2 regions of the Verrucosispora sp. WMMA2044 genome follow, and region 2 is predicted to be linked to the other one. Evidence: riboswitches for the same ligand, from Rfam matches in the RefSeq annotation. Region 2 holds a riboswitch; the other holds the start of a gene.
What was found. Region 2 has a riboswitch for S-adenosylmethionine ahead of O3597_RS10920 (ABC transporter substrate-binding protein). Riboswitches for the same ligand answer to the same signal wherever they lie in the genome.

Region 1: it holds a riboswitch for S-adenosylmethionine, as region 2 does, so the genes downstream of both, thrC (threonine synthase) here and O3597_RS10920 (ABC transporter substrate-binding protein) in region 2, are expected to answer to the same signal.

What each region holds. Positions count from the first base shown of each region.
Region 1 covers NZ_CP114913.1:6,160,592-6,164,998, forward strand. The annotation lists gene O3597_RS27910 (ABC transporter permease subunit) at 1-428, shown strand, start outside; gene O3597_RS27915 (DUF4232 domain-containing protein) at 456-1,208, opposite strand; gene O3597_RS27920 (DoxX family protein) at 1,413-1,859, shown strand; SAM riboswitch class I at 1,980-2,115, shown strand; gene thrC (threonine synthase) at 2,125-3,411, shown strand; gene O3597_RS27930 (GNAT family N-acetyltransferase) at 3,648-4,407, shown strand, end outside.
Region 2 covers NZ_CP114913.1:2,425,807-2,430,213, reverse strand. The annotation lists gene O3597_RS10935 (DEAD/DEAH box helicase family protein) at 1-254, opposite strand, end outside; gene O3597_RS10930 (amino acid ABC transporter ATP-binding protein) at 317-1,048, opposite strand; gene O3597_RS10925 (amino acid ABC transporter permease) at 1,045-1,824, opposite strand; gene O3597_RS10920 (ABC transporter substrate-binding protein) at 1,862-2,710, opposite strand; SAM riboswitch class IV at 2,973-3,085, opposite strand; gene O3597_RS10915 (urease subunit gamma) at 3,482-3,784, shown strand; gene O3597_RS10910 (urease subunit beta) at 3,781-4,104, shown strand; gene O3597_RS10905 (urease subunit alpha) at 4,166-4,407, shown strand, end outside.

The sequences.
Region 1 (4,407 bases), 2.5 Mb from region 2:
CCGGCACGGCACTGGCCATCGGCACCCTGCGCTACGGCTGGTCGCCGCTGCGCAGCACGGTCGCGGCCCAACTGGAGCCGGGCGAGGGGCTGCTGCGGCTGCTCGCGGTGCTCGGCTACCTGGCGATCGTCCTGCTGGTGGTCGCGGGGCTGGCGTTCCTGCTGTCGGTGACCACCGACGCGGCGCTGGGTGCGGTCGGTGGTGCGGTGCTGCTGTGGATCCTCTCCAGCATCCTGGACCAGATCACCGCGCTCGGCGTCATCCGGTCGTTCCTGCCGACCCATTACAGCACCGCGTGGTTGGGGTTGCTCTCCACGCCCGTGCAGACCGACGACATCGTGCGGGGCACGGTCTCGGCGATCTGCTACGCCACCGTGTTCTGGGGCCTGGCCTACTGGCGCTTCACCCGCAAGGACATCACCAGCTGAGCCCGCTGTCCGACGTGTTCGGTCCGGTCAGAGCAGCGGGGCCGGTGTGGTGGGCGGCGGGTTGGGCACCGCCCGCGTCGGCTCCGGCGTGCTCGGCTCGCGTTTCTGCCAGGCGCTGACCCCGAGCCGGTCGGTGTTGCCCAGGTCGATCCGCCCTTGCATGACCACCTGTTGAGCGGGTCGGCCACGCAGCGGGGCGACCTCGAGGTGCTCGGCGTTCGTCGCCACCACGGTCGGGTTGTCGACCAGGTTGCGCCAGAGCAGGGCGGCGCCGGCCGCCTCACCGGGGGCCAGCACCAGCGACCGGGGCGGGTCGTCGAAGCCGGAGGTGATCCCTTTCGCGCCCCGGATCACCCTGACCGGGATGGCCCTGCCGTCCGCGTCCCGCAGGCTCGGCTCCGGATATCCACGCAGCCGGTAGGGGCGGTCGCCGCAGTTGACCAGTTCCAGGCCCATCGCCCGCAGCCCCATCGCGGCGCTGACTCCGCGGTAGGTGATCCGGACGCCGGAGTCGGGGCATTCGGACGTCGGGCCGTTACTCCCCCCAAGATCGCCGTCGCGGGAGGGCGGGCCGCCGAGACCGCCGTCGCTGGGCGGCGTGGTGCCGGAGCTATCGGCGCCCGGTCCACTGGAGGCCGGGACCGGGCCGGGTGGCGCCGCCACGATGTCGCCGGCCGGTGCGCACCCGGCAAGCAGGCCGAACGTTGCCGCGATCGAGATCGGCACGGTGCTGAGCCGACGGCCACCGGGGGCCGAGCTGCGGACCGTCGTGCGTGGCATCGGAGCATCGTCGCACCCGGCAGCGGTAGCCGGTGGTCCCGCCCCTCGCGTAAGCGGGCGGTAAGGAATTCCTCGTGGTACTGCTCGCCGGAAGTTTCGGCCGCTAGACTAATTTTGGGAGCGTTCCCACCAAGAGAGATTGCATCGATAACTATCTATCAAGTCCGCATGCTGGTACCACCACCCCATTCGTAGGAGGTACCAATGCGCACTGACCGGTTCGGCGGGCCGGCTCTGTCCCTGTTCCGCATTGTCATCGGGTTGTTGTTTCTCATTCACGGCATGTCGTCCGTCTTCGGCGTCTTCGGCGGCAACCGTGGTAGCGGCGAGGCGGTGCCGCTCGGCCAGTGGCCGGGCTGGTACGCCGCGGTGATCCAGCTGGTCTGCGGTGCCCTCGTGCTCCTCGGCCTGTTCACCCGGCCGGCGGCCCTGCTGGCATCGGGCTCGATGGCCTACGCGTACTTCGTGGTCCACCAGCCCGAGGCGCTGCTGCCGCTGCGGAACAACGGCGAACTGTCCGTCCTCTTCTGCTGGGCGTTCTTCCTGGTGGCGGTGCTCGGCCCGGGCACCTGGGCGGTGGACAACCTGTGGCGCCGGGAGGCGGCGACGGTCGCCCTGGACCAGGCTGAACCGCGGTCCGTGCCGGCCTGACGGCGAGGCTCAGCGGCGCCGGAGGGCGCGGCAACGGCGCCGCTGAGGTTTCGCTCACAGGCTGGGATTGACAGGCGACGGCCGCGTCCGGATTGCCTAGACTCGGCAACACAACTGCATACCTCATCCAGAGGGGCTGAGGGATACGGCCCGACGACGCCCCGGCAACCACCTCGCGCGCTCACCGATGAGCGTCCAGCGGGGCAGGTGCCAATTCCGTCCCCGCCGCAGGGTGCGATGCGGGGAAAGATGAGAGGACTTCGACATGACGTCGACGCTCGCCCCGTCCGGCATCGACACCGCCGCCAGCCCCGCTCGTGCCCTGGTCTGCCGGGCTTGTTCGGCCCGCTACCCGCTCGCCGCCCAGCATGCCTGTTACGAGTGTTTCGGGCCGCTGGAGGTCGACTACGATCCGGCCGTCCTCGCCACCGTCACCCGCGAGCAGATCGAGGCCGGCCCGCGCAACCTCTGGCGCTACGCCGCCCTGCTGCCCGCCGGCCAGGACCCGGCCACCAGGGTCACCCTCGACCCCGGGTTCACCCCGCTGGTGGCCGCCGACCGGCTCGCCGCCGAGTTGGGCGTCACCGCTCCGCTGTGGGTCAAGGACGACAGCGCCAATCCCACCCACTCCTTCAAGGACCGGGTGGTGTCGGTGGCGCTCACCGCCGCCCGCGCGCTCGGCTTCTCCCGGTTCGCCTGCGCCTCCACCGGCAACCTGGCCAACTCCGTCGCCGCGCACGCCGCCCGGGTGGGTACGCCGTCCGTGGTCTTCATCCCGGGCGACCTGGAGCAGGGCAAGGTCGTCACGACCGCCGTCTACGGCGGCGACCTGGTCGCCATCGACGGGTCGTACGACGACGTGAACCGGCTCTGCGGCGAACTGGTCGAGACCGACGCGTTCGAGGACACCGCCTTCGTCAACGTCAACGTGCGGCCGTACTACGCGGAGGGGTCCAAGACGCTCGGCTACGAGGTGGCCGAGCAACTCGGTTGGCGGATCCCCGCCCAGGTGGTCATCCCGATGGCCTCCGGTGAGCTGCTCACCAAGATCGACAAGGCGTTCAGTGAGCTGGTCGAGATCGGGCTGGTCGAGGCCCCGGCCGGCGGCTGGAAGGTCTTCGGCGCGCAGTCGGCCGGCTGCAACCCGATCGCCACCGCACTGCACGCGGGCACCGACACCATCACCCCGGTCAAGCCGACCGGGATCGCCAAGTCGCTGAACATCGGCGACCCGGCGGCCGGGCTGTACGCCCTGGAGGCGGTGCGCCGCACCGGTGGCTGGATGGACCACGCCGACGACGACGAGATCCGGGCGGCGGTGCGTCTGCTGGCGCGTACCACCGGGGTCTTCGCCGAGACGGCCGGCGGGGTGACCGTGGCGGTGCTGCGCAAGCTCGTCGAGTCGGGCCGGCTGGACCCGACCGCCGAGACGGTCGTGTTCAACACCGGCGAAGGGCTGAAGACCCTCGACGCGGTCGCCGGTGAGGTCGGTCCCACCCACCGCATCAAGCCTTCGTTGCGGGCCGCCCGGGACGCGGGCCTGCTGAGCTGACGAACGGATGAGTAAGCGGCATTTCGCAGCCAGTGAGCGAAACACGCCGCCAGGGACTTGACGCCCGCAAACGGACGGCGCAAGATGCTCCGTGCGGGAGGGCGCTTCGCCGTAGACTTTCAGTCTTTACGACCCAGCGCCGGAGGCGTTGTGCGATCGTCCCTCCCGACCAACGTCCGAGCGGGCCAGCGAAAATTCGCTGGCCCGCTCGTCTGTCGCTGGCTCAGGCTGCCGGCATGACCATCACCATCACCTCGGTCGAGGCCGCCGACGAGGCGGCCGTCGAGCAGGCGTACCAGATCAGTGCCGCACAGGTGGCCGCCGATGAGCCGGACTTCCCGGCCCCGTGCCGGCAACGATTCGCTGCTCTGCTCCGCCACCCGATGCCGGGCTACGAAACCATCATGCTGCTGGCGCGGATCGACGGCACGCCGGCCGGTTTCCTCCGGCTGGACCTGCCGCAGCTGGACAACACCGAGAACGCCTCCGCTGAGCTGATCGTTCATCCGGCGCAACGCCGCCGAGGCGTGGGCCGAACGTTGGCCGAACATGGGCTCGGCCTGCTGCGCGAGCGCGGGCGTAGACGGGTGAGTGCGATGAGCCGGGCGGAGCTTGCCGGCGAGACCGGCCGTCGGTCGCCGGGTAACGCGTTCGCGGCGGCCATCGGTGCGGTCGACGCCCTGACCGACGTCCGGCGGCGCCTGACCGTCGCCGACCTGGACCAGGCGCGGCTGGACGCGCTGCTGGCCGACGCCCGGAGGCGGGCGGTCGGTTACGAGGTGCTGCGCTGGCGGGGACGTACTCCCGACGACCTGGCGGCCGACGTGGCGTACCTCGACGGACGGTTGCTGGCCGACGCGCCAATGGGCGACCTGGCGTGGGAGCCGGAGCGGGTCGACGCCGAACGGCTGCGCGGCACGGAGCTGGCGCTGGATGCGCGGGGCCGGCGGCGCTACCACGTCGGCGTCCGCCACGAGGCGTCCGGTCGACTGGTCG
Region 2 (4,407 bases):
GGTCGCGGGACCGGGATGAAGAAGCTCGACGGTCGCCGCTGCTCCTCGATCCGGTCGGTGATGCCGTCCCGGTCGAAGGCGAAGTGGCGGGTGGGCCGGCCGTACGGTGAGTTGATGATCGGGTTGTCGATGACCCGGTCGCTCAACGTAGACCTCCCGATGGAGTTGGATGTTGCAGATTCGAGCGACAGCCTATACCGGGCGTTAGAAGCCGAGGTTGCGGAGCCTGCCGTGTCGACCGGACGGCGCGTCACTGCAACGCAAGGTGCATGCAGGCGTGTACCGGAGGGTGATGTTCGACGCGCTCGCGTCCGTCTCACAGCACCTGGGACAGGAAGCGGCGTAGCCGGGGGTGCTGCGGCGACTCGAAGACGGACTCCGGCTTGCCGGCCTCCAGCACCACCCCGGCGTCCATGAAGGCGACGGTGTCGGCGACCTGCCGGGCGAAGCCCATCTCGTGGGTGACGACCACCATGGTCATGCCCTGGGTGGACAGCTCCGCCATCAGTGCCAGCACCCCCTTGACCAGCTCCGGGTCGAGCGCGGAGGTGGCCTCGTCGAAGAGCATCACCTGCGGCCGCATGGCCAGCGCCCGGGCGATGGCCACCCGCTGCTGCTGCCCGCCGGACAGGTGCGCGGGCCGGGCGTCGGCCTTGGCGGCCAGGCCGACCCGGTCGAGTTCGGCCCGGGCCCGGGTCACCGCCTCGTCCTCGCGGAGCCTGCGGATGCGGCGCAGCGGCAGGGTGATGTTGCGCAGCACGCTCATGTGCGGGAAGAGGTTGAACTGCTGGAACACCATGCCGATCCGCTGCCGCAGGGCGTCCGGGTCGTCGCGCAGCACGCTGCGCCCGTCGAGCAGCACGTCGCCACTGTCCGGTTCGAGGAGCCGGTTGACGGTACGCAGCAGGGTGGACTTGCCCGACCCGGACGGGCCGATGACGCAGGCGGTGCCGCCGCGCGCCACGTCCAGGTCCACCCCACGCAGCACCCGGTGACGCCCGAAGGCGAGGTGTACGTCGCGCAGGCTCAGGCTGACCGAGGTGTTCATCGTTGGTTGCCTCCGGCGGCGCCGGGCAGCGCCAGGTCCAGGTCGTCGGGGTCGTCGGTCGGCCCGGCCGCCGGCCGGCCGTGTCGCAGTCGCTTGTCGATCCGGTTGACGGCGTGGGTCAGCGGCACGGTCAGCGCCAGGTAGAACAGCCCGGCCAGCAGCAGCGCCGACTGGTTGCCGGTGTTGGCCGCGTAGTCCTGACCGATCCGGAACAGCTCGCGCTGACTGGCCAGCAGACCGAGGAAGTAGACCAGGCTGGAGTCCTTGATCAGGGCGATGAGCTGGTTGACCCAGGCCGGCAGGATCCGCCGGATGCCCTGCGGGATGATCACCCTCCGCATCGCCTCGCGCCAGGAGAAGCCCAGCGCGCGGGCCGCCTCCAGCTGGGTGGCCTCCACCGACTGGATGCCCGAGCGGAAGATCTCCCCGAGGTACGCCGACGCGATAAGCGACAGCGCCAGGATGCCCAACGGGTACGGGTTCGGCCCCCACACCTGCATGCCCAGCGGGGCCAGGCCCACCCCGATCAGCAGGATCGTCGCCGCCGCCGGCAGGCCCCGGAACACGTCGGTGTAGACCCGCGCCGGCCACCGCAGCCAACGGGTACGCGAGATGCCCGCCACCGCCAGCAGGATGCCGAGTGCCGAGCCGAGCAGGGCAGCGGTGACCGCCAGGATCAGCGTGTTCGGCAACCCGACGGTGAGCATCTCGGGTAACGCCTCACGCATCGACTCGCCGTCGAAGAACGTCTCCCACAGGGTGCGCAACGGATCCACGGGTCAACCTCCGCCCTGCTCGCTCGTCGTCCTACCGTCAGGAGGCGACCGGTGCCGACACGTCTCCACTGCCCGGGGTGAAGTCGGCCGGGATCGGCCGGCCCGGGTAGTACTGCTCCTGAAGGCGGGTCCAGGTGCCGTCGGCGATCACCTCGTCGAGCGTCTTGTTCAGCGCCTCGCGCAGCGCGTCGTTGCCCTTGGCGAAGGCGTACGCCGTCGGTGCCGGGCTGAGTTCCTTCGCCGCCACCGTGATCTTGCCGCCGCTGTCCGCCGCGGTCTTCTCACCGATCTCGGCGGGGGCGATCCACGCGTCCGCGGTACCGGCCTTGAGCTGGTTGATCGCGCCGTTGTAGTCGGGTACGCGGACCGGGTCCAGCCCCTTGTTCGTGGCGTAGTCGTCCTGGACGGTGCCCTGCACGACCACCACCCGCTTGCCGGGCAACTCGTCGAAGCTGCGCAACGTCGATCCGGCGGGCACGTCGAGCCCGAAGTAGCCGAAGTCGTACCCGTTGCCGAAGTCCACGGTCTTCTTGCGCGCCTCGGTGATGGTGATCGAGGAGCTGCCGACGTCGAACTTCCGGTTGCCGACCTGGGCGAGCAGGGCGGAGAAGTCGGTGCCGACGAACTCGACCTTCAGACCGAGCTTGTCGGCGGCGGCGACAAGCAGGTCGTTGTCGAAGCCGGTGAACTCGCCGTCCTTCAGGTACACGTTCGGCGGGGCGTCGGTGAGCGTGCCGGCCCGCAGCACGCCCGGCTGCACCAGGCCGTACGGGTTGTCGGCGGCGCTGCCGGCGGAGTCGGAGCCGCAGGCGGTGAGGGTGGCGGCACCGAGGATCGCGGCGACACCGACGGCGGCGGCGCGGGTCAGGGCAGGAAGGAATCGCACAGGTGTCTCCTGGTTGAGCTGCGGCGGGCACGGACGTGCCGCACCGACGGTCCGCCGCAGGGCGGACCGCTGGGATGGGATCGATGGCAGAGGGTCAGCCGACCCGTGGCGAATCGGTGACGGGGAGCGACGCGGTCAGCTACACGCGGCGCTGCACACCCGCATCATGTCGACGTGCCGACGCCGGGTCAGGCCCGGGCGGGCCACAGAACGATCGCGGTACGACATGGTGCTCCTCAAGGTCGTGATGACCTGGGAACCCAGGCCACGCTTGCACCGGAGAACGCTCCGGCGCCTGGTCCTCACCCGGGGCACCCCTGCGCGGACGAGGGTTGCCGGCCAGCAAGCCGGGGCTTCGCGCTGGCACTCATGACCTGGCACCGACGCTATCAGCCCCCGCCCGCCCACCGTCCACCCGCTATGACCACCCTCACCCCAAGGCCAAGCTCGGTTGATCATGAGGCTGGCGGCGAAGTTGATCTATCCGACTGCCGCTAACCTCATGATCAACGCTGGTGGGGGTTGGGGTGGGCGGTCGTTGGGGGTGTTGCCGGGGGAGTGGGTGATCCTCTACGGTCTGCTCAGCGGTGGGCGGTGCGGTCCGCATCCGATGACACCGCCGGTGGTCCGTCACGTGGGCCGGGAGGGTGGAACTCCCAGGTCCTCAGCGCGTGACGGTTTGGCCGGCGGGCGAACCCCCAGCAGTGCGGTGGCGCGTCGAGGCGCCGGGCCGGCGGCGTGCGGGGCGCGGACATCCACCGGGAGCCACCCGTGTATCTCACCCCCCACGAGCAGGACCGCCTGCTCGTCCATGTGGCGGCCGATGTCGCCCGGCGACGCCGCGAGCGCGGCCTGCGTCTCAACTATCCGGAAGCCGTCGCGGTGATCACCGCCTTCCTGCTCGAAGGGGCGCGCGACGGCGAGTCCGTCGTCGACCTGATGGCCGCCGGCCGCACCGTGCTCGGCCGCGAGGACGTGCAGGACGGCATCCCCGAGCTGCTGAGGGAGGTGCAGGTGGAGGCGACGTTCCCGGACGGCACCAAGTTGGTGACGGTGCACCACCCGATCCCGTGATCCCCGGGGAGATCTTGCCGGCCGACGGACCGGTGGAGATCAACGCCGGTCGTCCGGTGACCACGCTGCTGGTGGTGAACACTGCTGACCGGCCGGTGCAGGTCGGGTCGCACTACCACTTCGCGGAGGCCAACCCGGCGCTGGACTTCGACCGGGACGCCGCCTGGGGGCAGCGGCTCGCGGTACCGGCCGGCACCTCGGTGCGGTTCGAGCCTGGAGTGAGCCGCCGAGTCGACCTGGTGCCGCTGGGCGGCGCACGGATCGTGCCGGGCCTGCGCGGCGAGTGCGCCGGATCGCTGGACGAAGGACGGACGGCATGAGCGCGCGGATCAGCAGGTTAGACCCGCCGCCCGGCGGCATGGAGCGAAGTGGAGTGCCGGCATGAGCATGGTGGAGCGGGACCGCTACGTCGCCCTGTACGGCCCGAGCACCGGCGACCGGATCCGGCTGGCCGACACGAACCTGCTGATCGAGATCGAGCACGACCACTGTGCCGGCGGCGACGAGGCGGTTTTCGGCGGCGGCAAGGTGATCCGTGAGTCGATGGGCCAGTCCCGGGCCACCCGCGCCGAGGGCGCCCTGGACACCGTCATCACCGGTGCGGTCGTCCTCGACCACTGGGG